4 regions of the Bradyrhizobium sp. Ken01 genome follow, and region 3 is predicted to be linked to each of the others. Evidence: predicted binding sites of a transcription regulator. Region 3 holds the regulator's gene; each other region holds the start of a gene.
What was found. The regulator LexA, encoded in region 3, represses DNA repair genes until DNA is damaged. The targets are predictions, from matches to a motif close to TGTTCNNNNTGTGTTCNG.
Positions count from the first base shown of each region.

Region 1: a site for LexA is predicted at 4,490-4,507, ahead of AC0L3S_RS33650 (helicase-related protein). Genes of this name have one in related genera too.
Region 2: a site for LexA is predicted at 2,203-2,220, ahead of AC0L3S_RS31130 (single-stranded DNA-binding protein). Genes of this name have one in related genera too.
Region 4: a site for LexA is predicted at 5,056-5,073, ahead of AC0L3S_RS00085 (putative DNA modification/repair radical SAM protein). Genes of this name have one in related genera too.

Region 1 is NZ_JBVVPC010000054.1:3,564-11,471, forward strand. Features, by position in the region: gene AC0L3S_RS33635 (hypothetical protein) at 1-2,246, opposite strand, end outside; gene rpmB (50S ribosomal protein L28) at 2,426-2,737, opposite strand; gene AC0L3S_RS33645 (DUF3108 domain-containing protein) at 3,343-4,152, shown strand; gene AC0L3S_RS33650 (helicase-related protein) at 4,787-7,908, shown strand, end outside.
Region 2 is NZ_JBVVPC010000044.1:49,481-57,388, reverse strand. Features, by position in the region: gene gyrA (DNA gyrase subunit A) at 1-1,168, opposite strand, end outside; gene AC0L3S_RS31130 (single-stranded DNA-binding protein) at 1,541-2,038, opposite strand; gene AC0L3S_RS31125 (outer membrane protein) at 2,498-3,298, shown strand; gene AC0L3S_RS31120 (outer membrane protein) at 3,529-4,224, shown strand; gene uvrA (excinuclease ABC subunit UvrA) at 4,502-7,483, shown strand; partial or broken gene AC0L3S_RS31110 (DinB family protein) at 7,529-7,908, shown strand, end outside.
Region 3 is NZ_JBVVPC010000036.1:42,149-50,056, forward strand. Features, by position in the region: gene AC0L3S_RS28480 (S41 family peptidase) at 1-435, opposite strand, end outside; gene AC0L3S_RS28485 (alpha-hydroxy acid oxidase) at 738-1,871, shown strand; gene AC0L3S_RS28490 (HAD family hydrolase) at 1,880-2,512, shown strand; gene AC0L3S_RS28495 (hypothetical protein) at 2,667-2,858, shown strand; gene AC0L3S_RS28500 (molybdopterin molybdotransferase MoeA) at 3,068-4,279, shown strand; gene lexA (transcriptional repressor LexA) at 4,455-5,156, shown strand; gene AC0L3S_RS28510 (hypothetical protein) at 5,631-6,068, shown strand; gene AC0L3S_RS28515 (ComEC/Rec2 family competence protein) at 6,207-7,908, opposite strand, start outside.
Region 4 is NZ_JBVVPC010000001.1:16,221-24,128, forward strand. Features, by position in the region: gene AC0L3S_RS00070 (hypothetical protein) at 1-329, opposite strand, end outside; gene AC0L3S_RS00075 (inorganic phosphate transporter) at 568-2,196, opposite strand; gene AC0L3S_RS00080 (UdgX family uracil-DNA binding protein) at 2,295-3,740, opposite strand; gene AC0L3S_RS00085 (putative DNA modification/repair radical SAM protein) at 3,740-4,975, opposite strand; gene AC0L3S_RS00090 (ImuA family protein) at 5,138-5,926, shown strand; gene AC0L3S_RS00095 (Y-family DNA polymerase) at 5,823-7,415, shown strand; gene AC0L3S_RS00100 (error-prone DNA polymerase) at 7,412-7,908, shown strand, end outside.

The DNA of each region.
Region 1 (7,908 bases), on a different contig from region 3:
CCACGGCGCAGGCGCGTTGCCATAACATCTACGATCGCGCCTAAGGTTAGTGACCAATCAGGATCGTCTCCGGGAATAATGTTGCTTCCATCGATCGGTGTCTTTGATCGCTCAAGTACGACAACCGCGAGCGCTTGCAATTGATGCCAGTTGATGTTGGAGCCGTTTGCTGCAGGCTGGCTAACGCCCTCCAGCATTCGTCTAATGAACAGTGGTCTTAAGCGGCTAAACTTTTCAGCGTTGTTAGTGAACAATGCCGGGTCTGCGGCCGCAGACTCACGCAGTTCGTTCGAAAGCGCGCTGATGGTATGCTCCTGCAGGCCGGGGTCAGGGAGCCATAAGGATAGATAGGCAACTGTCTCATCGAGTGGTTGCGCTTGGATCGAGCTGCGGCTTAATGGACTGTTCTCCTGACTGTACTGCGCATTTCGCCAGGAATTAGGGTCGCCGAATTCGCTGGCAATCTCGTCGAGCACTTTGCGACGGTCCGGCGGGAGCGCATCCTTCCAATCCCAGACAAGGTCGCGAATCGAAATTGCCCAATATCGGCGTTCATCCTCCTTTGTGGGAGGTGCTCCTTCCCGCTGCTCATATAGCTCTTTCCACCGGTCGACGAATTTCGCAGGGATAGCGTCGATTGCATCAAGTATAATCTTTTGCTTGGCAAATGAGAGAGACGGAAACCATGCCGCAGCAAGTGCTGCGTACTCTTCTTTGCACCAGCCCGAATCCAGTAGGGTAATATCTATCAAGTATGATTCTGCGAGTTCCGCCGCTTCTTGAGGAGCTAACGCTAAGGCATAAAGTTGCATTCGCTTATAAATACGCCCCTTGTACTTCCCAAAAATGTCATGAACTCGAGTCGCTGAACGAGGATCTGTATTGATTGCAGCTCTAGCGAGTCTCGCAATGCAAGCTATGAGAGCGCCATGAATGCCGTGGCCAGACGATTGCTCTGCAAATGAGCCTGAGAAATAATAAGTATAATCCTCTTCATCGAGGCCCTTTAATCTTCGTTCAAGTAGCGATGCCTGCAGTAATATTTCGCAGAAAACGGGAAGACTCTTAAGGGGCGCGGATTTTGTGAGATGCGTGACCGCTTCATTGATGTAGTGCTCATACATCGTTTCATCGAACAGAGCGGCAAGTTTGCCGTTGTCCTCGAATACTCGAAACAGCGACTGCACCAGCCGTAAAGCTGATTCTGCGTAGCCTCCACCGGCTAACGTTGCGATGAGCTTTTGCGGAGGCAGCAAGAAGTGCGAGCGAGTTAACGTGAGCCAATTGCATATTATTTCGACGAGTTCTGCCGATTCACTTGCTGGCAGCGTCTCGACGACTTCGATGCCAAAGCGGTGAACGTCGGGATTGTCGGAAGATCGGAGGGACCGGATTGCGTCGCTAACGGCCATTCGCGCAGGCGTGCGAGGCGAAGCGGCCATTCGGACAAGGTAACGACCGACGGGCCACGTCCAGAGGCGAAGAAGATTTTCTGCTTGAGAATCGGGGAGCGGCTCGGCCAGTAGACCTTCCTTGGCTAGCCAGGGTAGCCAATCCTCAGACTGTAAGTTTTCGTAGAAGTAGCTATGAAGCTGAACTGCGCCGGGGATTTCGCTGATGAAAAGTTTGATGCCTTGGGCCGGAGACATGCCCGCAATTTCCTTAGTCCTTTGCATTAGTGCGGTATAGCGGCTCTGTAGCTGGATCAAGAGTTGGCGGATAACGGTGTCGAAGCGATGCGCGTATTGCGCGCGGAACGTGTCATCGACCCTTAAGCTTTCATGAAATGACCGCTCATGGACTCGGCCGAACGCGTCATTGAGGGAAATCCAAAGGTTCGCGATGTCTCCATCCGGAGCGAGGCCTAGGCGCTCGGAAATCCTTTGAATCTGGCTTCTATGACTGTGCTTCGGCTTCAGCGCGCCTACTGCTCGTTGAACAGCAGGTTCGTCGTAACCTATATCCTTGAGCATCTGCTGCGCCTTGCGGCGTAGTTTCCTTTGCTCTGGATCGTCCGGTGCTTTGGCTTCCATAGGAACGGCAAGCACATGCCGTATCAATGAGTCGAGCTCGCGAAGTGCGTGACCCGCTAAGGGTCGCGACACAGCGAGAGGCAAAGTACCACTGGCTAGGCGACAGAAATCTGCGTATCGGTCCGCAATCGCAGTACCAAGCAACTGCCGAATAAGAAGATCGGTAGCCGATTGCTCGTCGGTGAGACCAGATGATTCCGTTCCATCTTCCAAGTCTGCGACCTCCGAGATGGTGGCTTGTCCAAACGGCGGGCGCCCAACCAGAGGTATATGTTAGTCGAGTCGATCGCTTAAAACAAAAACGACCGGATCTTCCGATCCGGCCGCACTGCAAACTCTATCCAGCTAAACCTACGCCTCGCGACGCAAGCCCTCGCTCAATTCGAAAATTCTTAGCTCGCCTTCTTCTCCGGCGCGGGAGTCGGGCCGACCTTCTTCTGGATGGCGCGCTTCAGCTCGAGGGCGCGCGGCGACAGCACGGCGGCCTTGGCCTTGAGCAGGAAGGGATCGAGGCCGCCATTGTGGTCGACGCTCTTGATCGCGTTGGTGGAGACGCGCAGGCGCACGTTGCGGCCCAGCGCTTCGCTGATGAAGGTCACGTTGACCAGGTTCGGCAGGAAGCGGCGCTTGGTCTTGATGTTGGAGTGGCTGACCGTGTGGCCGACCTGGGGGCCCTTGGCCGTCAATTCGCAGCGGCGAGACATGGTAAAATCCTCAATCTTTCCCAACGATGTGCGGCCGCCATTCGGGGCGCCACGGGCAAATTCTCTGTCCTTGCAGGGAGCGGGCGGACGTATAGGGGGGAAGCGGCGGGACGTCAAGGTTTTGGCTGCTGTTTTCGCCTCTCCCCGCCTGCGGGGAGAGGCCGGAATGCGCGCGATTAGCGCGGATTCCGGGTGAGGGGGAGTCTCCGCGAGGGCGCTGTGGGTTGAGTGTACTCAATTCTCACCTCCCCCCAGGAGAGCCCCCCTCACCCCGACCCTCTCCCCGCAAGCGGGGCGAGGGGGAAGAGGCAGCGGGGTGAGGTGCGCGGTTCTGACCCGCCCGGATCACCAAAACGGCAATGATTATCGCGCCTTACCATCACATAAAGGGCGTATTCGCGCCCGAAGAGTGCAGTGGAGTTCCGGACGCCGATAGGCCCGGACGCATTGCTTGGCGCGGTTTTTGGCTTAAGTAACAACCGTTCGCGCCCCGATTGGATTGTTTCGTGCTCACAACGCCTCATCTTGCGCCGAGCCTGCGCCCAAAAGAGCTGTGCTCAACGGAGCTGCGCGCGAGCAATCCGCGCTCCGCCGGCCGATGGGTCATGGCGGCCCTTTTCGGGCTGGTTTTGGCGTGGGCGGCGGAGCCCGCGGCGGCGCAGGGCAAGCTCGAGGCGCAATACGAGGCGACGCTGGCGGGCATTCCCGTCGGCCGAGGCGCCTGGAACATCGACATCCAGGACGACGTGTTCGCGGCCGCGGCCTCCGGCGGCACCTCGGGGCTGCTGAAATCGTTCGCGGGCGGGTCCGGCACCGGCGCTTCGCAGGGCCGCGTGGTCAACGGCGCGCTGGTCGCGACCGGCTACCAGGCCTCCACCACCACCTCGAAGAAGACCGAAGAGATCCGCATCACGCTCGACAAGGGCAATGTGAAGGATTTTGCCATCCTGCCGGAGCCGCCGGTCGATCCCGACCGCATCGTCGTCACCGACGCGCATCGCCGCGGCGTCTGGGACCCGATGACGGCCTCGCTGGTGCGCGTATCCGGCAGCGGCGACGTGCTGTCGGCGGACGCCTGCCACGGCAGCGCCGCCGTGTTCGACGGCCGCATGCGCTACGAGCTCAAGCTCGATTTCAAGCGCATGGAAAACGTCAAGGCGGAGAAGGGCTATCACGGCCAGGTCGTGGTCTGCTCGCTGTATTTCGTGCCCATCGCCGGCTACATCCCCGACCGTCCCGTGATCAAATATCTCGCCGCCCAGCGCAACATCGAGGTCGCGTTCGCCCCGATCGCGGGAACGCGCATCCTGGTTCCGTTCTGGCTGAAAGTGCCGACCCCGCTCGGGCCGGCCATGCTGGAAGCGACGAGCTTCGTCACCACGGCCCAGCCGCCCAGGGTCGCGAAGACGCAGTAGGGGCTGCCGCCGCACCCACCGCCGTCATTCCGGGCTCGCGCTCCGCGCGCCCCGGAATGGCCCGCATGAAAGTCCTTCTATTTCAATGACATGCCTACTGTGCATGGGGTTGTTTTCGCGCTTCTTGTTTGGAGGGGCTCTAGGAGCGGGAATCCATTTGACTCCTCCCCGATTCTGATTCGACTCCGCGCCGTCCCCAGCTTTAACGATTCCGCCATCGAAACGTCGCTTGTGCGGCAGGCCAAAACTCCATCTAGTGCAAACCCAATAAGCCTCCCGCGACATCTTGCGTGAACGGAACAGGACTCAAGGGGGAGTCAGCGATTCGGCCGCGATTCGTTCTCAACTCGTTCCGAAGCTTAAAGCCAACGGGAAAAGCGTCGCAAAGTGAGACAGTTGCGCGGGATTTGGGAAGCTCTCTCGTCCCCCTCGCCCCGTTCTTACGGGGAGAGGGTTGGGGTGAGGGGCTGCTGCCACGGAAGCGGTGACAGACGGATTCGCGGAGAGCCCCCTCACCCGGCGCTTCTCGCCGACCTCTCCCCGCAAGCGGGGCGAGGTGTCTTCCGAGCCCTTCGCGCCAGCGCCCCAAAACAGCACTGACATTCGCCCCAATCGCCATTACCTAATCCCCCAGATGCCTTTTTCCTCCTCCCCCTTCGCTTCCGAGCGGCTTCCCGGCGCCGGCGTCACTGCGGTGCTTGGTCCCACCAACACCGGCAAGACCCATCTCGCCATCGAGCGGATGCTCGCGCATCCCTCCGGCATGATCGGGCTGCCGCTGCGCCTGCTGGCGCGCGAGGTCTACAACAAGATCGCAGCAAGGGTCGGTCCCGATGCCGTCGCGCTCGTGACCGGCGAGGAGAAGATCAAGCCGAAAGCGCCGCGCTACTGGGTTTCGACCGTCGAGGCGATGCCGCGGGATCTCGACGTCTCGTTCCTCGCCGTCGACGAGGTGCAGATCGCCTCTGACCTCGAACGCGGCCACGTCTTCACCGATCGCATCCTCAACCGTCGCGGTCGCGACGAGACGCTGCTCTTGGGCGCTGCGACCATGCGCCCGATCATCGAGCGGCTGCTGCCGGGCGTCTCCATGATCACGCGGCCGCGTTTGTCGCAGCTCGAATTCGCCGGCGACCGCAAGATCACGCGGCAGCCGCGCCGCACCGCGATTGTCGCCTTCTCGGCCGACGAGGTCTACGCCATCGCCGAGCTGATCCGCCGCCAGCATGGCGGTGCCGCCGTGGTGCTGGGCTCGCTGTCGCCGCGCACCCGCAACGCGCAGGTCGCGATGTTCCAGAACGGCGAGGTCGATTACCTCGTCGCCACCGACGCCGTCGGCATGGGCCTCAATCTCGACGTCGACCACGTCGCCTTCGCCTCCGACCGCAAGTTCGACGGCTACCAGTTCCGCCGCCTGACCCCGTCCGAATTCGGCCAGATCGCCGGCCGCGCCGGCCGCGCCACCCGCAACGGCACCTTCGGCACCACCGGCCGCTGCGCGCCGTTCGAGCCCGAGCTCGTCAATGCGCTGCAGAACCACACCTTCGATCCCGTGAAGGTTTTGCAATGGCGCAATTCGAAGCTGGATTTTGCTTCCCTCGGCGCGCTCCAGGTGTCGCTGAACCTGGCCCCCGGGCACGAGGCGCTGACGCGCGCGCCGATCGCCGAGGACATGCGCGTGCTCGACCACGCCGCCCGCGACGCCGAGGTGCGCGATGTCGCGCATGGCAAGGACGCCGTGGAACGGCTGTGGGAGGCCTGCCAGGTCCCGGACTATCGGAAGCTGTCGCCGGCCGCCCATGCCGAACTGGTGACGACGCTCTACGGCTTCCTGATGCGCAAGGGATGCATCCCCGACGCCTGGTTCAGGACCCAGATCGACCAGGCCGACCGCGTCGACGGCGATATCGACACGCTGTCGGCCCGGATCGCGCAGATTCGCACCTGGACCTTCGTCGCCAACCGCCCCGACTGGCTGAAAGACCCCGAACGCTGGCAGGGAATCGCCCGCGAGGTCGAAAATAAATTATCGGATGCGCTCCATGAACGCTTGACTGAGCGTTTCGTTGATCGCCGGACCAGTGTATTGATGCGCCGCCTGCGGGAGAACACGAGCTTGAATACGGAAATCGGCAAGACCGGCGAAGTCATCGTCGAAGGCCATGTCATCGGCCGCCTCGATGGCTTCACCTTTGCACCGGATGCGGCGGAAGCCGGCTCCGATGCGAAAGCGTTGCAGGCTGCAGCGCAGGCCGTGCTCGCCGGCGAGATCAACGCGCGCGCCGAAAAACTGGGCAATGCACCGGACGAGCAGTTCGTGCTGACCTCGGAAGGCATCATCCGCTGGACCGGCGACGCCGTGGCGCGGCTGTCTGCCGCAGAGGACGCGCTGCATCCGCGCATCCGCATCATCTCCGACGAACGCCTCACCGGCGCCCCCCGCGACAAGGTGCAGGCCCGGCTCGACCTCTGGCTCAAGACGCATATCGAAAAGCTGCTCGGGCCGCTGTTCGAGCTCAGCAAGGCCGAGGACGTCACCGGCATCGCCCGCGGCATCGCCTATCAGCTCGTCGAGGCGCTCGGCGTGCTGGAGCGCCCGAAGATCGCCAACGAGCTGAAGGACCTCGACCAGCCCTCGCGCGCGACCTTGCGCAAATACGGCGTCCGCTTCGGCGCCTATCACCTCTATTTCCCCGGCCTGCTCAAGCCGGCCGGGCGTGCGCTGGCCGCACTGCTGTGGGCGCTGAAGCAGGACAATGTCGATCCCTCCGCGCTATCGGGTGCGCAGCATCTGGCAAGCTCCGGCCGCACCTCGTTCCCGGTCGACAAGCAGCTGCCGCGCGATGCCTATCGCGTGCTCGGCTACAAGCAGGCCGGCGAGCGCGCCGTGCGCGTCGACATCCTGGAGCGCCTGGCCGATCTGATCCGTCCGGCGCTGGCCTGGCGCGAGAACGCGTCCGGCGAAAAGCCCGCCGGTGCGTTCGACGGCCGCAGCTTTGTCGTGACGCAGGCGATGACCTCGCTCACCGGTTCGGCCGGCGAAGACTTTGCATCCGTGCTGCGTGCGCTCGGCTATCGCATGGACAAGCGCCCGCCGCTGCCGGCGAAGCCTGCCACGGCTGTTGCCGAGGCGCCTGCTGCTGAAGCCCCCAGCGAAGAAACGCCCACAACCGAAACACCGGTCGAGGACGCCGCAGCGCCCGCGGACACCGCGATCGAAGCTGCCGCCGAGCCTGTGACCGTCGAAGACGCGCCGGGCATGGAGCAGCACGACGAGCCCGCGCAGGACGAGCCGGCGCTGGAGGCTTCCGTCACGCCGGAAGACGCTCCCGGCATCGCGCCACCTGCGGAAGAGGCTGCGGCAGCCGTTGAAGCTGCTGAAACCGCTCCCGCTGAAGCTGTCCCCGCCGAAACCGCGCCTGCAGAGACTGCTGCAACCGAAGCCGCTGCGTCGGCCGATGCGGCAGCACCCGTGGAGGCCGCGGCCACGCCCGCCGAGCCTGAGCTCATCGAGGTCTGGCGTCCCGCCGGCCGTCACGACGATCGCAAGCCGCGCCACGAGCGTCATCGCAACCAGCGTCATCACCAGCCGCGTCCGCAGGCGGCTGCTGAAGCCGGCACTGCTCCTGCCGAAGGCGAAGCCCAGCCTGCCGCCGACGGCGAGAAGCGCGGTGAGCGCCATCGCCATGGCGGTGGTCATCGTCGCGATGGTGGCAGAGACTTCCGCAAGCCGCGCGAAGGTGGCGCTGAAGCCGC
Region 2 (7,908 bases), on a different contig from region 3:
CCAGGATATGGGCGCGATCGCGGGCCTTGGCGAGCAGGAACTTGGTGCGCCGCGTGACGACGCGCTCGCGGAAGTCGACGAAGATCGCCAGCAGGTCCTTCAGATGCATGATCCGCGGACGGCCGCTGTCGAGCGCCACCATGTTGACGCCGAAGCTCGTCTGCAGCGGCGTGAACCTGTAGAGCTGATTGAGCACCACATCCGGCACCGCGTCGCGCTTCAATTCGATGACGACGCGGTAGCCGTCGCGGTCGGATTCATCGCGCAGGTCGCCGATCCCCTCGATCTTCTTTTCCTTGACCAGCTCGGCGATGCGCTCGACCATCGTCGCCTTGTTCACCTGGTAGGGAATCTCGGTGATGATGATCGCCTCGCGCTCCTTGCGGATGGTCTCGATCGCGACCTTGCCGCGCATCATGACCGAGCCGCGTCCGAGGTGATAGGCGGCGCGGATGCCCTGCCGTCCGAGAATGACGCCGCCGGTCGGGAAATCCGGCCCCGGCACGATGTTGATGAGCTCGTCGATGGTGAGCGCGGGGTTGTCGATCAGCGCGACGCAGGCGTCGATGACCTCGCCGAGATTGTGCGGCGGGATGTTGGTCGCCATGCCGACGGCGATGCCGCCGGCGCCGTTGACGAGGAGGTTCGGGAACTTGGCCGGCAAGACCGACGGTTCGGTCTCGTTGTTGTCGTAGTTCGGCTGGAAATCGACCGTGTCCTTGTCGATGTCGGCCAGCAGAGCCAGCGCCGCCTTCGTCAATCGAGCTTCGGTGTAACGATAGGCCGCCGGGGGATCGCCGTCGACCGAGCCGAAATTGCCCTGGCCATCGATCAGCGGCACGCGCATGGAGAAGTCCTGCGCCATCCGGACCATGGCGTCGTAGATCGACTGGTCGCCATGCGGATGATATTTACCGATGACGTCACCGACCACGCGGGCGGACTTGACGTACTTCTTGTCCGGCGTGTGCCCCTGCTCGTTCATCGAGTACAGGATGCGGCGATGCACCGGCTTCAGACCGTCGCGGGCGTCAGGCAGCGCCCGCGCCACGATCACACTCATGGCGTAGTCGAGATAGGACTTCTTCATCTCCTCGAAGATGGAGACAGGGCGAATATCCGAGGGTTGCGCCGGCTGGTCGCCGGGCTTGTCGTCGTCGTCAGCCAAGGGGAAATCCGGTGAGGTTTTATCTGGGAATCATATAGCGCATCGAGCCTCTGATAACCACCCTCGCGGGGTTCTGGGAAGCGCTTTTTCCGCCTATTTTTCCAACAACTTAAGCCCTTGCGAGCGATGTCTCGGACGGCCCCCGCATCGGCCTTGCAAAATCGCCCGTTGCGCGCGGAAAACCGCGCGACGGGCTTGCCCCGCCAGCGCGTTTGCCAAGCCGCAATCCGAGCTCACCCCAAACATGAAGCGGGCCCGGAAATCCCGAGCCCGCCCTGCCGATTAGTGGGATTTTCTGACACAAGATGAGAAGCGCCGCTCATCCGGCCGGTGCCTCCGCATCGAGACGCCGCGTTCTCAGAACGCGGTCGCTCAGAAGGGGATATCGTCGTCCATGTCGCTGTTGCGGCCACCGCCGCCAGCGGCAACGGGGCGCCGCGGCGCGCTGCTGACCGGACCGGAGGACCCGAAATCGCCGCCCGGCTCGTCGCCGAAGCTGCCGCCTCCGCCACCGCCGCTACGACCGTCCAGCATCGTCAGGGTCGAGTTGAAGCCCTGCAGCACGACTTCGGTCGAGTACTTTTCGACCCCGCTCTGGTCGGTCCATTTGCGGGTCTGGAGCGCACCCTCGACGTAAATCTTGGCGCCCTTCTTCAGATACTGTTCGGCGACCTTGCAGAGCCCTTCATTGAAGATCACGACGCGGTGCCACTCGGTCTTTTCCTTGCGCTCGCCGGTTGCCTTGTCGCGCCACGTCTCCGAGGTGGCGACGCTCAGATTGGCGATCGGACGCCCGTCCTGGGTGCGGCGGATTTCAGGATCCTTGCCGAGATTTCCAACCAGAATGACCTTGTTGACGCTTCCCGCCATCTCCGCTCTCCGCTCCGAATGCCATTGAATTCAAGAAGGCCGGTCCGCTCCCCGCGTTCCGCCGTGCCTGTTGAGGCGACCCTATACGCTCGCCGAACGCTTGCGGACGCCGATCAGTCCGTCACCCCTCCGGTTATCCCCACATATAGCATCGACCTCCGGCTCGTTCCAGATTTGTTCTTGGCGAACGACAGCACTGAAGGTGTGAGATCGATCGGCCGATGTGCTGCGGGAAGGCACGGGTAGATTGGAACCTTTGTAGGTTCCCTGAAACGGGAGAAAGAACTTAACATTCAGCAGGTTATGGGTACTCGCACTGCCCCGTTCTTGTTGCATTTCGGAGACGGACTCTGCCGCTCCGCAGAGCTACCGTTGCCTCGGACTTAGTTCATATGGGCCCTCGCGCCTGATCAGCCGCTTCGGGGACATAAGAAGCGGACGAACCTGGGGAGACTGGCAATGAATAAGCTTCTTATTGGTGCAATAGGTGCAGTGGCGATGGGCCTGTCGGCTCCCGCAAGCGCGGCGGATCTGGCTGCGCGTCCCTATACCAAGGCCCCCGCGCCGGCGATTGCCACCATCTACGATTGGAGCGGCTTCTACATCGGCATCAACGGCGGCGGGGGCTCGAGCCGCAATTGCTGGAGTTTCCTGGATGCGACCGGCGCGGTGACCGGGGTCCCAGGTGCTCTGGCCAGCGAAGGCTGTCACAATGCGACGGGGGGCACCGTCGGTGGCCAGATCGGCTATCGGTGGCAATCCACCAATTGGGTGTTCGGCCTTGAAGGCCAAGGCAACTGGGCCGACTTCCGGGGCGACAACGTGAGCACCCTCTTCCCTGGCACCGCTCTGGTGACGGGTGATCGCAACCGTTCTCGCATCGACGCTTTCGGCCTCATCACCGGGCAAGTCGGTTACGCCTGGAATAACGTGCTGTTCTACGTGAAGGGCGGCGCCGCCGTCGTCGGCGACAAGTACGACGTCTACGCTGCTGCGGGCACGCCCGGCGCGGGCACCCTGTTGGCTTCCGCCCGTGAAACTCGCTGGGGTGGCACGGTCGGGGCCGGTCTGGAGTTCGGCTTCGCACCAAACTGGTCGCTGGGCCTCGAGTACGACCACATCTTCCTCGGCAATCGCACGATCGGCTTCACAACGCCCGCGGGTGCGGTCTTCGGCAGTGACCGGATCGGCCAGGACGTCGACATGGGACTCGTCCGCTTGAACTATCGCTGGGGCGGTCCGGTCATCGCAAAGTACTGATCGAACTGACATTCATCAATCAAGGCCGGCCTCGTGCCGGCCTTTTTTGTTGCTGGTCCCATGGAGGACCATAGGTCAGTAACTGCGCCATTTTCAGGCCGCTGTGGCTTTCCAGTGACACAACTTGCAGCTTCAATGGTGTAAGTACGGCCTCAGTTGGGCAAGTGAGTCCGATGCCCTTCCCTATCGTGGAAGGCACAATCAGAAACTGGGACTGGGATTAGTTGAAAATGAAAAAGGTTTTGCTGGCTTCGGCCTGTTTGTTCGCTCTCGCTGCCCCGGCTTCGGCCGCTGATCTCGCGGCGCGCCCCTACACCAAGGCCCCGGTGGCCATGGCTTCGGTCTACAACTGGACCGGCTTCTACCTCGGTGTCGTCGGTGGCGGCGCCTGGGAAGATTCGAACAGCCCGCGGATGCAGGGCGGCTTCGTCGGCGGCACCGCCGGCTACAATTGGCAGACCGGCAACGTCGTGTTCGGCATCGAGGCCGATGGCGCCTGGGCTGACGTGAACGCGTCTGTGACTGGCCCAGTTGCCGTCCCCGGATTTGGCGTCGTGAGCACCACCTTCAGCTCGAAGACCGATGCGATGGGCACCGTGCGCGGCCGTATCGGCTACGCCGTCAACCAGGTGCTGTTCTACGGCACCGGTGGTTACGCCTGGATCGACAACAAGCTGAGCATCAGCGCGCTCGGCGTGACCGCTTCGGACAGCAAGTGGCACTCCGGCTGGACCGTCGGTGCGGGCGTCGAAGCGTTCTTCGCTCCGCAGTGGTCGGTCAAGGGCGAGTACCTCTATCGCAGCCTCGGCAGCGAGAACTACTTCTCGAGCCTCGGCGCTGCGCTGCCGTCCGGCACGCTCAACTTCCACACCGTGCAGGTCGGCGTGAACTATCACTTCGGGGGCCCGATCGTCGCGAAGTACTGATCTTCGCTATCGACGCCATCGTGTTACGAAAGGCCGGCCTCGCGCCGGCCTTTTTGTTTGCCGGACACGTTACTGCGCAGTTCCACCCGCCCTGCTCCTGCCAGTTGCCGCCAGCGCGCCAACAATCCGTTGACGATTCGTAAACGCCACTGGAAATCCGTCCCCGTTCTTCCTACGTTCGCTCACATACCCATCGGCGCCGATCCCGGTTCCGGGCGAAGCGCGCCTATTGCGTTGGCGCGATCGCGCGCTTTTGGATTCCCTGAGGACCACCAGGATGGATGAAGTGATCAAGGCCAAGCGCCAACAACAGAACGTGGGATCAAACCTGCGCGCAATTACGATCCGTGGCGCGCGCGAGCACAACCTCAAGAACGTCGACGTCGAGATTCCCCGCGACAAGCTGGTGGTGTTCACGGGGCTGTCGGGCTCCGGCAAGTCCTCGCTCGCCTTCGACACCATCTACGCCGAGGGCCAGCGCCGCTACGTCGAATCGCTCTCCGCCTATGCTCGCCAGTTCCTGGAGATGATGCAGAAGCCCGATGTCGACCAGATCGACGGCCTGTCGCCGGCGATCTCGATCGAGCAGAAGACGACGTCGAAGAACCCGCGCTCCACTGTCGGCACGGTAACCGAAATTTACGACTACATGCGCCTGCTGTGGGCGCGCGTCGGCGTGCCCTATTCGCCCGCCACCGGCCTGCCGATCGAGAGCCAGACCGTCTCGCAGATGGTCGATCGCGTGCTGGCGCTGCCGGAGGGCTCGCGGCTCTATCTGCTCGCGCCGGTCGTGCGCGGCCGCAAGGGCGAGTACCGCAAAGAGCTCGCCGAATGGCTCAAGAAGGGCTTTCAGCGCGTCAAGATCGACGGCGCCTTCCACGAGCTCGCGGAAGCCCCTGTGCTCGACAAGAAATTCCCGCATGACATCGACGTCGTCGTCGACCGCATCGTGGTGCGCGCCGACATCGGCCAGCGCCTCGCCGAAAGCTTCGAGACCGCGCTGAAGCTTGCCGAGGGCCTCGCCGTCATCGAATTCGCCGATGCGCCGGCTGCGACAGCACCCGCGGAAGAGAAAAAGAAGACCGCAAAGATCCACGACAAGAGCGGACCCGAGCGCATGCTGTTCTCGGAAAAGTTTGCCTGCCCGGTGTCCGGCTTCACCATCCCCGAGATCGAGCCCCGCCTGTTCTCGTTCAACAATCCCTATGGTGCCTGCCCCGCCTGCGGCGGCCTCGGCGTCGAGCAGCATGTTGACGAAGACCTCGTCATTCCCGACAAGGAGCTCGCCATCGGCAAGGGCGCGATCGCGCCCTGGGCCAAGTCCTCGTCGCCCTATTACATTCAGACGCTGACTGCGCTCGGCAAGCACTACAAGTTCACGCTGACCACCAAATGGAAGGATCTGCCGAAGAAGACGCAGAACGCGATCCTCCATGGCTCCGGCGAGGACGAGATCAAGTTCTCCTACGAGGACGGCGTCCGCTCCTACGACACCAAGAAGCCGTTCGAGGGAGTCATCACCAACATCAACCGCCGCTATCGCGAGACCGAGAGCGAGTGGGCGCGCGAGGAGCTTGCGAAGTATTTCCACGACGTGCCCTGCGAGGCGTGCCACGGCTTTCGGCTCAAGCCCGAGGCGCTCTGCGTCAAGATCGGCGGCAAGCATATCGGCGACATCTCAGAGATGTCCGTGAAAGGCGCCGGCGCGTGGTTCGAGACCGTCCCGGAGGCGCTGAACACCCAGCAGAACGAGATCGCCGGCCGCATCCTCAAGGAGATCCGCGAGCGCCTCACCTTCCTGCTCGACGTCGGCCTCAACTACCTCACGCTCTCCCGCTCCTCCGGCACGCTCTCCGGCGGCGAGAGCCAGCGCATCCGCCTGGCCTCGCAGATCGGCTCGGGGCTAACAGGCGTGCTCTATGTGCTCGACGAGCCCTCGATCGGCTTGCACCAGCGCGACAATGCGCGCCTGCTCGACACCCTCAAGAGACTTCGTGACCTCGGCAACACCGTGATCGTGGTCGAGCATGACGAGGACGCGATCCTGCTCGCCGACCACGTGCTCGACATCGGCCCCGGCGCCGGCATGCATGGCGGCAACATCATCGCCGAAGGCACGCCCGCCGAGATCATGCGCAACCCCAACTCGCTCACCGGCAAATATCTCACGGGCGAGCTCGAGGTCGAGGTGCCGGAGCGGCGCCCGCCGAACCATCGTCGCACCATCAAAGTGGTCAACGCGCGCGGCAATAATCTCAAGAACGTCACGGCCGAAATTCCGCTCGGCCTGTTCACCTGCGTCACCGGCGTCTCCGGCGGCGGCAAGTCGACGCTGCTGATCGACACGCTCTACAAGGCGATCGCCCGCAAGCTGAACAATGCCAGCGAGGGCGCCGCCCCGCACGACCGCATCGAGGGCCTCGAGCACATCGACAAGATCATCGACATCGACCAGTCGCCGATCGGCCGCACGCCACGTTCGAACCCCGCGACCTATACCGGCGCCTTCACGCCGATCCGCGAATGGTTCGCAGGCCTGCCGGAATCGAAGGCGCGCGGCTACGAGCCCGGCCGCTTCTCCTTCAACGTCAAGGGCGGCCGCTGCGAGGCCTGCCAGGGCGACGGCGTCATCAAGATCGAAATGCACTTTTTGCCCGACGTCTACGTCACCTGCGACGTCTGCAAGGGCAAGCGCTACAACCGCGAGACGCTCGAGGTGCTGTTCAAGGGCAAGAGCATCGCCGATGTGCTCGACATGACCGTCGAGGAAGCCGCCGAGTTCTTCAAGGCGGTCCCGCGCGTGCGCGAGACGTTCCAGACGCTGCATCGCGTCGGCCTCGACTACATCCATGTCGGCCAGCAGGCCACGACCCTGTCGGGCGGCGAAGCCCAGCGCGTCAAGCTGGCAAAGGAGCTGTCCAAGCGCGCTACCGGCCGCACGCTCTACATCCTGGACGAGCCGACCACCGGCCTGCATTTTCACGACGTCAAGAAGCTGCTTGAGGTGCTGCACGAGCTGGTCGCGCAGGGCAACACGGTCGTCGTCATCGAGCACAATCTCGAAGTCATCAAGACCGCCGACTGGGTCATCGACCTCGGCCCCGAAGGCGGCGACGGCGGCGGCGAAATCGTCGCCTGGGGCCCGCCCGAGGACATTGCGAAAGCGCCGCGGAGCTATACGGGCAAGTTCCTGGCGCCGGTGCTGGCGAAGGCGCGGAAGCCGAAGCGGAGACGGACGGCGAGCGAGGCGGCGGAGTAGCCCACCTGGAATGAGCAGAAGCATTTGTCTGAGGGAGGATCGCGTTTGCCTGCAGGACTTGTGCAAACCTATCGTGCGTTCGCCCCTGGGCGAACCATCGGCTTCTCACCGCTTGCGCGACGCTGTCTCAGGCCGACTTCGAAGCCGCACGAACCGGCTTCTTTCCGAGCCTGCAGCGCACGCTCAACCACATCCGTGTCATAGACCTCTTCTATGTCGATGCGCTGGAGGGCGGGTGGCTGGGACCGGCGGCTTGGAAGAACGAAGTGCCGCATCCCTCCCTTGCCGCGCTGAAGGCTGCGCAGGCTGCGATCGACAAGCGCTTGATTGCCGTCTGCGATGCGCTGACGCCCGAGCTTCTCGACGGCATTGTGCGGATCAACCGCGACATGCGGGTCCAGACCGAACGCCGTGACCGGCTACTC
Region 3 (7,908 bases):
GGCATCGCCGTCGATCTTGCTGATGAGGTCGCCGGACATGATGCCGGCCTTGGAGGCCGGCGTGTCGTCGATCGGCGAGACGACCTTGACCAGCCCCTCCTCCATCGTGACCTCGATGCCGAGCCCGCCGAACTCGCCGGAGGTGGTCTCCTGCATCTCGGTCCAGGCCTTGTCGTTCATGTAGCGCGAGTGCGGATCGAGCGAGGTCACCATGCCGGTGATCGCGCCTTCGATCAGCTTGGCATTGTCGGGCTTCTCGACATAGCTCGCCTTCACCCGCTCGAACACTTCGCCGAACAAATTGAGCTTGGAATAGGCGTCATCCGCGCTCGCTGCCGCCCGTGCCGCCCATACGCCGCCGTGCGGACTGGCTACCAAAAGGGTCAGACACGCTCCGGTGAGCGCGCCCAGTGGAAACAGCAGGGTTTTCCGCATGAATAGGCTGGCCTTTTTGCTTCGCGGTTCGGTGGGGCTGGAGAGCCGCCATGCAAATGGCGATCCAGCCTGCTTCTCACAATACCATTCTGGTTTCTTCAAGGCCGGGATGCCACGCCGGCGGGTACACCGTAAAAATCCCCTCGTCCGGACCTAAACTTTCGGCAACGTTGCAGGACCCGGTTCGTGCGCAGCGGGGGGCGGCCGGCCCACGCCTCGCAGCCATGCCATTTTAGGATGGTTTTGGCGCCCCGGACGGGTTAGGCGATGAGGGAAGGCTTCAAATTCTCGGGAGGATAACAATGAACGAGGCACCCCGCATCCAACCGGAAAGGAACGTCGAGCTCGGCGCCAGCACCGAGCCGTTCCAGAATCTGCATGAATTCATCCGGAAAGCCCGCGCCAACCTCAACCAGAATGCCTGGGACTATATCGTCGGCGCGGCCGAGACCGAGACCACGATGCGTCGCAACCGCATGGCGCTGGACGAGATCGCCTTCCGCCCGCGCGTGCTGCGCGATGTCCGCAAGGTCACCGGCTCGGTCGAGCAGTTCGGCCGCAAGATGCGCCTGCCGGTCTTGCTCGCCCCCGTCGGCGCGCTCGAGATCTTCGACCCGGATGGTGCGGCGAGCGTGGCACGCGCCTGCGGCACTTTCGGTGCGGCGCACATGCTCAGTTCGGTGTCCGAGCCCGGCCTGGAAAAGACCGCCGAAGCTGCGCCCGAGGCGCTGCGCCTTTACCAGCTCTATGTGCGCGGCGACGACGCCTTCGTCGCCGACGTCGTCAGCCGGGCCGAGAAGAACGCCTATGCCGCCTTCTGCCTGACCGTCGACACCGCTCATTACAGCCGTCGCGAACGTGACATCGCCAAGCGCTACGTTCGCGAGAGCCGCCTGCGCGCCACCGGCGGCGACTACCAGAAGGGTCTGGAGTGGCGGACGGTGAAGATGATCAAGGAGAAGTTCAAGATCCCGCTGATCCTCAAGGGCATCGCGACGTCAGAGGACGCACTGATCGCGATCGATCACGGCGTCGAATGGATCTACGTCTCCAACCATGGCGGCCGTCAGCTCGATCACGGTCGCGGCGCCTTGCATGTCCTGCCCGAGATCGTTGACGCCGTGAAGGGCCGCGCCAAGATCATGGTCGATGGTGGCGTCTGTCGCGGCACCGACATCGTCAAGGCAATCGCGGCGGGCGCCGACCTCGTCGGCATCGGCCGGCTGCAATGCTGGGCGCTGGCGGCGGCCGGCGAAGCCGGCGTGGCGCGCATGCTGGAGCTGCTCGAGGACGAAGTGCTGCGCTGTCTCGGCCTCCTGGGTGCGACCTCGTTCGCCGAGGTCAACAAATCCTGCCTGCACCAGGCGACCGCAACCAACGCGCCGAGTGTGTTCAGCGCGTTTCCGCTGTTCGACCACGAGCCATATCGATACTGAGTGAAAGGATGCAGGTGACATCGCTGTCTCCCGGAGCTGCGGATGCGCTCCTGTTCGATCTCGGCCGCGTGGTGCTCGATATCGATTTCTCCAAGGCAATCGCCTGCTGGGCGGGACATGCCGGTTGCGAGCCCGAATCCATCGTCGCGCGCTATGTGCGGGACAGCGAAGCCTATCGGTTGCACGAGATGGGGAAGATCAGCGATGAGGACTATTTCGCCTCATTGCGAGCCTCGCTCGGAATCGGCATTTCGGATGCGCAGTTCCTGGAAGGCTGGAACGCGATCTTCGCCGGCGAAATGCCTGATATCGCCGAGCTGCTGCCGCGGGCAGCGAAGCAGATGCCGCTCTACGCCTTCTCCAACACCAACCGGCCGCACGTGGACCATTTCTCGAGGGAATATGCCGACCTCCTCGGCCATTTCCGCGAGCTGTATTTGTCGTCCAGCATCGGCCTACGCAAGCCGGACGCGAAGGCCTTCGACCACGTCGTTGCGGCGATCGGCGTGCCCGCCGGGCGTATCGTGTTCTTCGATGATCTTGCCGAAAATATCGAGGGAGCGCGGGCGCGCGGCTTGACGGCGGTGCATGTGACCTCGCCCCGGGACGTCGGGAACGCATTGAAGGCATTGGGCATCTGACGACTATCTGTCGTCGCGAAACCCGACGGGAACAATTTTGAAAAAATTGAGGAACCCGATCACTTTGTGCATTTTTGTACAGAGTTCCCGGAACGGAATACCGCCTTCCGGACTCTTAGAGTCCGCTGGGACTTCTACGGACGGATGCATCATCGTGTTGGGCAAGACCTACCTCACCAAGCAGGCCTCTCTTCTTCTTGAATTCGCCAGGACAACTTCAGATTCGGATCTTTCCGCCAAGCTTGTGAGCAAGGCCGCCGACCTGAAATCCCAGGCCGATCCGTTGCCCGACAAGGATAAGGGATCCAAGGCGCCCGACGTAACATCCGGGCAGGCAGGCAGCTGATCGATGCAAGCCGGTGATTTCGTGGCTTCGATGACCACTTTCCTGCCGATCTCTCACGTTCTTCGGATCATGCCGCGACGCGCTTGATCCCGGCTTCCGGAACGATGCGAAGCGGCGGGATGACTGCCCCCGTTTTTGCCTCTGCGCCCGCGCTCGGCTAGAAGACTTGCGGAACATTCGCCCGAACGTGCCGAGCAGGAGTTTTCGCCGTGGCCTTGATGCCGGTTTCCGACGCGCTCGCCGCGGTGCTGGCGGATGCAGAGCCACTGCCGGAAGAAATGATTTCCCTCGACGAGGCCTACCATCGCGTGCTCGCGCGTGACGTCGCGGCGCGGCGCACGCAGCCGCCGCAGGCGATGTCGGCGATGGACGGTTACGCGGTGCGGGCGGCCGACGCCGCGACGATCGATTCGGAGCTCACCGTCATCGGCGAAGTCGCGGCGGGCCGACCGTTCGCCGGGAGGGTCGGCGCCGGCGAGGCCGTACGGATCTTCACCGGCGGCGTCATTCCCGGTGGCGCGGATGCCGTCGTGATCCAGGAAGACACTGTTGTCGCCGGCAAACGTATCACGATCAAGGAAGCCGCGATCGCCGGACGGCACATCCGCCCAGCCGGTATCGATTTCCGCGAGGGCGACGTGCTCCTGCGCAAGGGAAGCCGTCTCACCGAGCGCGACCTCGCGCTCGCCGCCGGCATGAATCATCCGCACCTTGCCGTTTTCAGGCGTCCGAAAGTCGCGATTCTCGCCACGGGCGACGAGCTGGTGATGCCGGGCACCACGCCCGGCCACGGCCAGATCGTCTATTCCAACGGCTACGCCCTGCACGCGCTCGCCCGCAGCGAGGGCGCCGAGACCATCGACCTCGGTATTGCCGCCGACACGCTGGAGGCGACCACCGCCGGCATCCGCAGCGCCCGTGAGAGCGGCGCCGACGTCCTGATCACGACCGGCGGCGCATCGGTCGGCGACCACGATCTGGTCCAGCAGGCGCTGCGGGACGAAGGCATCGCGATAGCGTTCTGGAAGATCGCGATGCGGCCAGGCAAGCCGATGATGCACGGACGGCTCGGCGCAATGGGTGTGATCGGCCTGCCGGGCAATCCCGTGTCGTCCTATGTGTGCGCTTTCCTGTTCATGGTGCCGCTGATTCGCGTCCTGTCTGGCCGTTCGGTGATTCACCACCGCCGTGAACGCGCCGTGCTCGGCCGCGACGTCGGCGCCAACGACCAGCGCGAGGACTATCTGCGCGCGCATCTGGAGGAGCGTGACGATGGCACACGCGTCGTTCTTCCCGTCAATCATCAGGACTCTTCGCTGCTTGCGAATCTCGCTGCAGCACAGGTACTTCTCGTGCGCGCACCGTTCGCGCCGAAGGCCGAAGCCGGCACGGCTTGCGAAGTGTTGCGGCTCCCCGTCTGAGCGTCCGGCAATGCGCGTTCCGCGAACTTTGCTCCGTTCACGGTAAATTAAGCAGTTGCGGAACATGTATCGAACATATAGTGTCCGTTCATGATTTGTTTCGAGCATGTAGCGGCTTATGGCCGAATTCAGCGTCTCGGAATCGGACGACATCAACCGGGGGACTTTGGTCGAGATGTTAACGCGCAAACAATACGAGCTTCTGCGGTTCATCAGTGAACGTCTGAAGGAAAGCGGCGTGCCGCCCTCCTTCGACGAGATGAAGGATGCGCTCGACCTGCGCTCGAAGTCGGGCATCCATCGCCTGATCACGGCGCTCGAGGAGCGTGGCTTCATCCGACGCCTGCCCAACCGCGCCCGTGCGATTGAAGTCATCAAGCTGCCGGAGCTCCAGGCAGCCGCCGGCAGCCGCCGCGGCTTCACGCCGAGCGTCATCGAGGGCAATCTCGGCAAGGTGCGTGCGGGCTCCAGCCTGCCCGCTGACGAGGGCGAACGTCCCGTGGCGGTGCCGGTGATGGGCCGCATCGCGGCCGGCACGCCGATCGAGGCATTGCAGACCCGCAGCCATACCATCAGCGTACCGCCTGACATGCTCGGCTCGGGCGAGCATTACGCGCTCGAAGTACGCGGTGATTCCATGGTCGAGGCCGGGATCCTCGACGGCGACATGGCGCTGATCCAGCGCAACGAGAGCGCTGATACCGGCGACATCGTGGTGGCGCTGATCGACGACGAGGAAGCGACGCTGAAGCGCTTCCGCCGTCGCGGCGCCTCGATCGCGCTCGAGCCCGCCAACGCAGCCTATGAGGTCCGCATCCTGCCGCCCAACCGGGTGAAGATTCAGGGCAAGCTGATCGGGCTTTACCGGAAGTACTGATAACGGAAGTACTTCATGCCGGAAGTGCTTCATACCCGAAGTACTTGGCGCCTTGCGCGCTTCCGATCGGCATCGCCGGTCGGAGATTGGAGCGGATCATCATCCGCTCCGGCTGGATGGTCTTTCTGGTTCTGCACAGACTATCCGGCCCCTCCTCCGGCGCTGGCTCCTCGCGACGCCGACGAAGCGGCACCGCTTCGCGGCTCGAGGAAACGGCGGCCAGCGGTCAAGTCCGCAACGGCATGCGATCGAGCAACCATTGCAACCAGCCGGCAATATTCGCGCACGCGCCTCCCGAATGCATCGCGGCGAGCTTTGTTCCTATTGGATTCGGGAAAGATAATGTGATCGCGGCTTGCGGAAGCCAGCCGCAGATTTGCCCACAACCAAGCAGAGCTTTCGTGCTTCCACTCTGATGGAGGCCTGCGCCTCGATAAGAGACGCGGGTTGCTATCCCAGCATGAGGAGCACCCGATGTGTGACTACAGCCTACATGCCGTCGCGTCGCGCCCCGCCGAAGTCGGCGAGACGATCGTCACGACAAGCTTCCGCGGCACCTCGACGCGCGGCTTCGCCTCCGCAGCCGATCCATCCGTTGCCGTCTGCCTGCTGCCGGGAACGGAGCTCGCCTTCGCCGACGACGTCCGCTACGACAATCGCTGGATCTGGACGCGCACCATCAATTCCCGCGTGGGCAAGTTCGGCAAAATCGATCCGCACGTCCCCGACCGCCATCACGACGCGATCGAATTCCCCGACGGCAAATATGTCCTGGTGACGCAGCTCGTCGAAGGCCAGCGAGCGACCGTGCTGCAACTGCCGGTGACCCAGTCGGTCACCGAGCGCGAGCACAAGGCGCAGATCATCGCCGACAGCAGGCAGCCGACCGTCACGCACCTGCCGATCGGCTGAAACAGCCGCCCTCCGGCTACGAGGTCGGAGGTCAGGATTGAATCGCCATCGCCGGCCGTGGCCGGCGAGATGGTGTAGTTTGCGCCCAGCGAATCCGAGCGGACGCACCGATCCACTGCGTTGCTCCGCACCATCAGATCAATCGTCGGCCTGCAAGTCCGTCTCCGCCGGCGTTGCGTCCTTGATGCGGGACGCGGTCGTCTTCGGCGCGAGGCTGCCGTCGAAATCACCCTCGCCGGCGCCGGCCGGCAACCAGGGGCGGCTCGTGCCTCTCGCCCTCACCGCCTGAACCGCAAAACCGTCGCCACGCTGCGTCAGCGCCAGCGCGCTCTGGCTGGCGAGCCGCTGCCGATCGACCACCATCGCGGCGCAATCGGGCGGCGCGGGACGTGTCGTCACCACCAGCGCGGCCCGACTGCAATCGTCCGCGAGAGCGTCGGCGCGGAGTGCCAGCGCGACCAGCCTCCCGTCGGCCAGTGGCGTCACGCAGCCGGATTCGTCACAGGACACGCCATCGGCCAGCGAGGCTCTGCCCGCATCGCGGGGATCGGCGTCGGCAGCGAGCCATTCCTTGAGCAGAAAGCTGTCCTTGTTCGTCCTGATCAGGTGCAGATATCCGTCCTTGCCCCGCACGGCGACGCTCGCGCCATCCCCGGCAATCAGGATGTCGGGCTGCCGCGCCGACAGTCCCCAGAGGATCGCTGCCAGCAGCACCAGGGCGCCGGACCAGCGTAGCGGCGTCCGCAACAAGCCCAGCACGATGATTCCCAGGCTCGCCGCGATCAGCGGCGCGATTCCGAACGCCGGGATGCGGCCGACCGCGCCCGGCAAGGCCGCGACCCAGCGCGAGACCGCGACCATCCAGTCGATGCCGATCCCCATCAGCCACCAGAACACGCTGTCCAGCCCGAACGGAGCAGCAAGCAGCCCCAACAGTCCCGCCGGCATCACCAGCGCCGAGACTACCGGCATCGCGCCGAGATTGGCGAGCACGCCGAACGGCGTGACACGGTGGAAGTGGAAAGCGGCGTAGGGTGTGGTCGCAAGTCCCGCAATCAGCGAAGCCATGAACAGCATCGCGATCTCGCGGCCGCCCCACATCGCAATGCGCGCGGTCGCCGAATGGTCCGGCGAGGCAAACAAATTCGGCATGCCGATCTGCACCAGCGCCACCAGGCCGAGGGTTGCCGCAAACGACATCTGAAAACTCGGATGCACCAGCGCTTCCGGCGCGACCGCCAGCACGATCAGCGCAGCCACAGCAAGCGTGCGGAAGGTGATGGCGCGGCGATCGACCATCACCGCGATCAGCACCACCGCCGTCATGAAGAACGATCTTTGCGTCGCGACCTCCGCGCCCGACAGCAGCAGGTAGAACGCAGCAGCGACCAGCGCGGCGGCGGCCGACCATTTCTTGATGGCGAAGCCCGCCGCCAGTCCCGGAATCAGAGCGAGCAGCGCGCGTACCGCGAAGAACACGACACCGGCAACGACGGCCATGTGATAACCGGAGATCGAGAGCACGTGGCCGAGGCCGGAGATGAACATGGCGTCGTTGACCGGCGTGGTGATCGCATCGCGCCGCCCGGTGAGCAGCGCGGTCGCGATCGCCCTGTTGTCACCGTCGAGCGTCGCGCGGATGCGGGCATCGATCGCATCGCGCAGGCCTTGCATGAAGGCCGCGTAACGCAGCCGCAAGCCGCCGGTCTCAGGCGGCGGCGCCACCGTGATTGCGCCCATTGCAAAACCGGAGGCGCCGATGCCCTGGAAGAACATGTCACGCGAAAAATCGTAGCTGCCGGGTCGCACCGGCGCGAGCGGCGGCATCAGCCGCGCCTTC
Region 4 (7,908 bases), on a different contig from region 3:
GCATAGAAGGTCACCCGGCCGGAGTTTTCGAACCGGTGAGTGCAGCCCCGCCCGATTGCGAAACGTTCACTGGTGCCCGGGACCTCGCCGCACAGGCAGAACCAGTTCTGACCTGCAAAGCGCGGTTGAATCTGGAAAATATCGGCGAGGAAATTGCGATACCCGTCGGGCCCGCACGATATAAACCAGTCCTTCCAGCGGCCGTGGGCACTGAAAGACCAGGTCTCTCCGGCCTTTACCTGCGGGCCTTCGTTCATCGTGCACTTCGAATTCACCTCGACAGGGCCGAAATGGTCCAACGCGCCATCGCATTTCGATGAGGTCGTCATGAAATGATCAGTCCCGCAAAAAAATCGATCCGGCAATCGGGGCGCGGGGACCTGACAAGGTCCGCCGGACCGTGGATCGGCGAGCATGTAATCATGCATTGAGACGAACCACAATCTGAAGATGTGGATGGCTTCCGGACAATCGACGGCAGGATGGTTTTGGGCGCGCGTCGGCAAAGCAAAAGGCCCGCTCTGCTCGGAGCGGGCCTCCTGGCTATCAGCGGTGCCGGTCTTTGGCTCAGAAGATCCGCGAGAAGATCACGTACAGTGTGCCTGACAACAGGATGGCGACCGGCAAGGTCAGCACCCAGGCCATCACCATGTTCCTGATGGTGGCGACCTGGAGACCCGAACCGTTCGCGGCCATGGTGCCGGCGACGCCGGACGACAGCACGTGGGTGGTCGAGACCGGCAGGCCGAACACGTCGGCGGCGCCGATCGTGGCGGCGGCGACGAGCTCGGCGGAGGCACCCTGCGCGTAGGTGAGATGGGTCTTGCCGATCTTCTCGCCGACGGTCACGACGATGCGCTTCCAGCCGATCATGGTGCCGAGGCCGAGCGCGATGGCGACCGCGACCTTCACCCAGGTCGGGATGAACTTGGTCGCGCTGTCGAGCCCGCCCTTGTAGGCGTTCAAGGTCGCGACCTCGTCCTTGCTAAGGTCGTTTTCCTTGTCCTTCATCAGGAAGCGGATCGCTTCCGAAGTCAGGTACATGTCGTTGCGGGTATTGCCGACGACTTCCGCCGGCACCTTGTTCAGCGAACCGTATTTCGCGACCTGCTCGCCGACATCCTTCACCAGCACTGCCAGCGAAGGATAAGTGCCTTCGCTGATGTGATGCGAGGTGACGTACTGCGTCACCGCAGGACGGGGGTCGCCAATGATCGCATGGCCGGCGCCCTTGGCCGCAACCACCTTGGAGGCGGCTTCCGAGACCTTCGCGAACTGGGCGACCTGCGACTCCGGCAATGCGCGGTTGAGAGCATAGGCCGTGGGCACGGTGCCGATCAGGATCAGCATGATCAGGCCCATGCCCTTCTGGCCGTCGTTCGAGCCGTGGGCGAAGCTGACGCCGGTGCAGGTCAGGATCAGCAGGCCGCGAATCCAGATCGGCGGGGCTTTGTTGCCCTCAGGAGCGGCATAGAGCGCCGGGTTCTTGATCATCAGCTTGAGCAGCAGCAGCAGGCCGGCGGCGCAGACGAAGCCGACCAGCGGTGACAGCAGGAGCGCATAGCCGATCTCCGTGGCCTTGCCCCAGTCCACACCCGAGGTGCCGTCGCGGCCGCGCATCAGCGCGTTCGCGACGCCGACGCCGATGATCGAGCCGATCAGCGTATGCGAGGAGGAGGCCGGCAGGCCGAAATACCAGGTGCCGAGGTTCCAAAGGATCGCGGCGATCAGCAGCGCGAACACCATCGCGAAGCCGGCGCTGGAGCCGACTTGCAGGATCAGCTCGACCGGCAGCAGCGAGACGATGCCGAAGGCGACGGCGCCGGACGAGAGCAGCACGCCGAGGAAGTTGAAGAAGCCCGACCACATCACCGCGACTTCGGCCGGCAGCGAATGGGTGTAGATCACGGTCGCAACTGCGTTGGCGGTGTCGTGGAAGCCGTTGACGAATTCGAAGCCGAGCGCGATCAGGAGGGCAACGATAAGGAGGATATAGGGCAGGTAGCTCGTGACCCGCGTGCCGGTCGCATCGACATCCGAATAGATGCTGTAGGCCACATAGAGCAGGCCCGCGGCGAGGATGCCGAAGAACAGGATCAGTGTCAGCGGATTGAAGCCCTTGTCGAGATTTGGCCGCGAGGCCGGCTGGATCGGCGCGGGATCGGCTACCGCGCGGTCGAATGCAACATCGGTCATGTCTGGACGCCCCTTAACTTTCTGTAAGGGCTATTGTCCCCGATGGATTTGAAGGCTGGATGACAAGCAGCGGTGGAAACCCTTTTTCCCGCCGTTCTTTACGCGGCGCGCGCGGCTTTCTTCTGCAACCCGGCGACGATCTTCAAATCTTCGACAAAGCGCTGATATTCCAGCACCTTGGCTTCCGGATCGGGCAACCGCAGCAGATAGGACGGGTGCACCGTCACCAGCGCCTTGTGACCGTCGGGCAGGTCGATCAGCCGGCCGCGGTTCTTTCCGATCGGGGTGATCTTGCCGAATACGCTCTGCGCGGCGGTCGCGCCCATCGCGACGATGAGATCGGGTTGGATGACGGAGACTTCCCGCTCATACCACTGTCGGCAGGCCTTTATCTCCGGCGTGTTCGGCTTCTGATGCAGGCGGATTTTGCCGCGCGGCACGAATTTGAAGTGCTTCACCGCGTTGGTGACATAGACCTTCTTGCGATCGACGCCGGCCTCCTGCAGCGCCCGGTCGAGCATCTGGCCGGCCGGACCGACGAAGGGATGGCCGGCGAGGTCTTCCTTGTCGCCGGGCTGTTCGCCGACCAGCATGATATTGGCGGACCTCGGGCCCTCGCCGAACACGGTCTGGGTCGCGTCCTTGTAGAGATGGCAGGCGCGGCAATGGGCGGCCTCCTCGCGGAGCGCTTCGAGATCGTCGGGAGCAAGCTTGCGTTTCATCGGAGCCTCCGGCCGCTTTTGAGGCTTGTGTGGATCGGTTGCGGCATTGGCGATCATGGCGCCGGTCATGCGTTCGGCGTCCTCGATCAAGGGCTTAATGATCGAAGCCTCGGGCAGGTTCCTCCAATATTTCTTCGGCATCTCCGTTTGCATCGCCTTCACCTTCAGGCGGGCCGGATTGAAGATGCTGGCGTAGTAACGCCGCCAGGTTTCCTCCAGCCGGTCTTCGCTCGGCGCCTCGCTCTTGCTGACGCCTGATGTGAACGAGAGCGCGTGGCCATCCCAATGTGCGCACAAATCCGCCGTCAGGATCGACCAGGGCATGTCGGCAAAGCGCTTGGCGAAAAACGGCGCCGCGAGCTCGACGATATGATGCTCCGGCTCGAACCACGCGACGTAATGTGCTTCGCGTTCCCTGCCGATCTCGCGGAAGCGCACGAAGGCATGCATCTTGTGCTCGTCGCGGTAGACCGCCTTTGCCATGGCCGTGACTTGCGCGACATCGGCATCGGTCGCGACCTCGATGAGGTCGTGATTGCCCTTCAGCCGAAACAGCAGGCGATAGAGGATCGCGAAACGCTCGGGATCGCGATGCAGGATCGCGGCCTTGGCGAGCTCGACGAATTTTGCAGGCACGTTGAAGGTGCCGTCGCCAGCCGCCGGCGGCGGAGGAGACGGCGAGGGCGTCGCGAACAGCTCCGCTTCGCCGCCCTGCACGGCCCAGGTGACATCGGCCGGTTTCACCTGATGAAGCACGAGGCTACGCGCGGCTTTGCGCCAGCCGTCGAAATCGGTTTCGTTCTCGAGGGTGATGTACTGCATCAGAAGCCAAATCCCAGTTGTGTTGCCTTCGGCTTGAATCGTTCGATCAGCCGTGCCTCGTCGAGGCGATGTGGCGCGGGCCGGTGATCGCTGAGGACGATGAACGGCAGCGCCTTGTTGCGGGGCACATGCAGCCGCGCGAGATCGGCGATGCGGATCGTGGTCGTGCGTCGCGTCGCGATGATGCGCTCGACCGCCTTGGTGCCGAAGCCCGGCACGCGCAACAATTCTTCGCGGCTGGCGCGGTTGACGTCGAGCGGGAAGCGGTCGCGGTGGCGCAGCGCCCAGGCGAGTTTTGGATCGATGTCGAGCGGCAGCATCGCGCTGTCGTCGACGATCTCGCCGACGTCGAAGCCGTAGAACCGCATCAGCCAATCGGCCTGATAGAGTCGGTGCTCGCGCAGCAAGGGCGGCGCGCGCAGAGGCAGCGCGCGGCTGGCATCGGGGATCGGACTGAACGCGGAATAATAGACGCGCCTCAGCCGATATGAACCGTAGAGATTGGCGCTGGTGTGGAGGATGGTGTGGTCGGAGGCCGCGTCGGCGCCGACGATCATCTGCGTGCTCTGGCCGGCCGGCGCGAAGCGCTGCGGCTTGGCTTTCGTCTTCGCGCTGCGGCTTTCCTCGGCCTCGTCCAGCTTCAGCCGCAGCCGGCCCATGGTGCGGCGGATCGCGCGCACGTCTTTCTCGGGCGCGAATTGCTGCAGGCTCGTCTCCTGTGGCATCTCGATGTTGATGGAGAGACGGTCGGCATATTTGCCGGCCTCGGAGATCAATGCATCGTCGGCCTCGGGGATAGTCTTGAGATGGATGTAGCCGCGGAAGTGATGCTCCTCGCGCAGTTTGCGCGCGACGCTCACCACCTGCTCCATGGTGTAGTCGGGGTTGCGGATGATGCCAGAGGAGAGAAACAGTCCCTCGATGTAATTGCGCCGGTAGAAGTCGAGCGTCAGCTTGACCACTTCGTCGATGGTGAAGCGGGCACGTCGCACGTTGGAGGAGGCGCGGTTGACGCAATAGAGGCAATCGTAATTGCAGGCGTTGGTCAGCAGCACTTTGAGCAGCGAGATGCAGCGGCCGTCCGGCGCGTAGGAATGGCAGATGCCCATGCCGGGCGCGGTCGAGCCCATGCCCTTGCCGTCGCTGGAATCCCGCCTCTCGGTGCCGCTGGAGGCGCAGGACGCGTCGTACTTGGCGGCGTCCGCCAGGATTTCCAGCTTGCGTTGCACGTCCATATCGGAATCCCTTTGATTCAGCTCATGAATCCCAAGGCCCGCCAATTCGATTGACTCCCGGGGTGTCGTTAGCTTTATATTAGAACATATCATGAACAAATGAGCTAGCCGCTGGTTCTCTTTTTGAGAGCCACCGGCAATCACCCTTGAGGAGCGGCGTATATGAGCGGCGCACGAACAAGCGCGCTTGCAGCCTTGCGCGGCCAGATCGAGCGCATCGAGACGGCGGAGGTCGTGCATCATCGCGACCGTGTCGCGCTCGGCCATAGCGAAGTCGACAGCGCGCTGAAGGGCGGGCTCGCACGCGCGGCAATCCACGAGGTATTTTGCGAAGGACGTCAGGGCGCGGCCGCGACCGGCTTTGTCACCGGACTTGCGGGGCGCATGACGGCACGCAAACCGCTGCTGTGGGTGCGGCAGGATTTTTCGGACATTGAAACCGGTGCGCTGTCGATGAGCGGGCTCGCCGAGATCGGTCTCGATCCGCGCCGCATGGTGATGGTGCGCGCCGCCGACGTGGAGAGTGCGCTGCGGACGTCGGCCGATGCGCTCGCCTGCGATGCGCTTGGCGCCGTCGTGCTCGAGCTCTGGGGCGAGACCAGGCAGTTTGATCTTGTGGCGAGCCGCAAGCTGACGCTGGCTGTGCAGTCTTCTGGTGTCACCGGCTTGCTGCTGCGGATGGCCGCGCAACCTTTGCCCTCAACCGCCGAGACCAGATGGATGCTTCGCGCGGCGCATTCGTCGCCGGGCGCGATGTGGAGCGCTTGGGGGGCGCCGCGCTTCGATGCCGAGCTCCTGCGCAATCGTCATGGCCCGTGCGGCCGGTGGATCATGGAATGGAAATGTGATGAGTGCCAGTTCTCTGAATCGTCGGCGTATCCTCAGCCTGTGGCTGCCGCGCCTGCCCATCGATCGGATCCAGCGGTTCTTCGACGGCGTCGGGCTGGGTAGAACCAATGATCCGAGCATTGTCGTCATCAAGGACAGCAACGCGTTGGTGATCCATGCGCTGGACGAGGCCGCCGAGCGCCTCGGTCTGTATATCGGCCAACCCCTGGCCAATGCCCGGGCGATGTGTCCGGATCTAAAGGTGTTCGACGCCGATGCCGTGGCTGATGCGAAGACGATCGGCGACATCGCCGACTGGTGCGACCGCTTCACGCCGCTTGTAGCGCTCGATCCGCCGCACGGGTTGTTTCTCGACATCACCGGCTGCGCGCATCTGTTTGGCGGCGAGGCTGCGCTGTTGCAAACCCTTGTCCGTGCCCTCGATCGCCAGGGCTTTGCCGTCAGCGCGGCGATCGCCGGTACCTCGGTCTGCGCGCGCACGCTGACGCGGCAATCTTCAGGGACCATCGTTGCCGATGGCGGGGAGGCGGCGGCAATCAGCCGGTTTCCGGTGTCCGCGCTCGGCGCGGGCGAGACTATCAGCACCGGCCTGCGCCGCGCCGGCCTGAAAACCATCGGCGATGTCGCCTCGCGCATGCCGAGCGAAATCACGGCGCGGTTCGGTGCGCGGTTCTCCACGTTGCTCGCGCATGCGCTGGGGCAGGGCGATGCGCCGATCAATCCACGAAAGCCGCTGCCCGATTACATCGTGGAGAAACGCTTTGCCGAGCCGATCGCGACCGACACCATGATCGCGATGACGCTGTCGCGTCTCGCCGACACGTTGATCGCGTCGATGGAGAAGCAGGGCAAGGGCGCGCGACGGTTAGAGGCCACCTTCTTCCGCACCGACGGCGCGGTGCGCGCGATCATGGTCGAGACCGGGCGGCCGGTGACGCGGAGCGCGGTCATCGACCGGCTGTTCCGCGAGCGCCTCGATGCACTCGCCGATCCGCTCGATCCCGGCTTCGGCTTCGACATGGTACGGCTGTCGGCAAGCCGCACCGAGATCGTGGTGCAGGAGCAGCGCGATCTCGACGCCCATGTCCACGACAATGACGAGCTTGCCGCGCTGATCGACCGCATCGCCGCGCGCATCGGCGGAAAGCGCGTCGTCGTGCATCTGCCTGAGGATACCCATATCCCTGAGTGTGCGGTGCTGGCGGCGCCGGCACAACATCATCTCGCCGTGGCGATGCAGGCCGAATGGCCCGCGCGCACTGAAAGTGAGCCGCCGCTGCGTCCGTTGCGGCTGTTCGACAAGCCTGAGCCGATCAATGTGCCGTTCGCGACCGTGCCCGACGGCCCGCCGCATCAATTCACCTGGCGCCGCGCGCAGCATGCGGTGGTGCGGGTGGAAGGCCCCGAGCGCATCGCCATGGAATGGTGGCGGCAGGACGGCAAGCAACTGACGCGGGATTATTTCCGCATCGAGGATGCCGAAGGCCTGCGCTTCTGGATCTTTCGCGATGGTCTTTACGAGGGGGAGTGCTTCGACGGCGACGGCAAGCCCGTTCCTCCCGGTTGGTATGTGCACGGTCTCTTCGCATGACTACGCCAGCTTATGCCGAGATCGGCATCACTACGAATTTCTCCTTCCTGCGCGGCGGCTCGGATCCGCGCGACTATGTGCATCAGGCCAGCATCCTCGGCATTCCCGTGATCGGCATTGCCGATCACAACACGCTCGCCGGTGTGGTACGCGCCTACAAGGAGCTCGACAATGACAAGGTGCTGCACAAGCCGAAGCTTCTGATCGGCACCCGCATCGTCTTCATCGACGGCACGCCGGATATCCTGGTCTATCCGCGTGACCGCGCCGCCTATGGCCGGCTGTGCCAGCTTCTCACCCGGGGCAAGCGCGGCGACGACATCACGCGGATCGCGAAGGGCGAATGCCATCTCACCTTCGCCGATCTCCTTGCGTTTTCCGAAGGCCAGCTCCTGATCCTGACGCTGCCGCATCGCTTCGATACGGCGCAAGCGCAGGACACCCTCGCCAAGCTGAAGGCAAGTCGCGCCGAGGGCGTGTGGCTGGCGGCGAG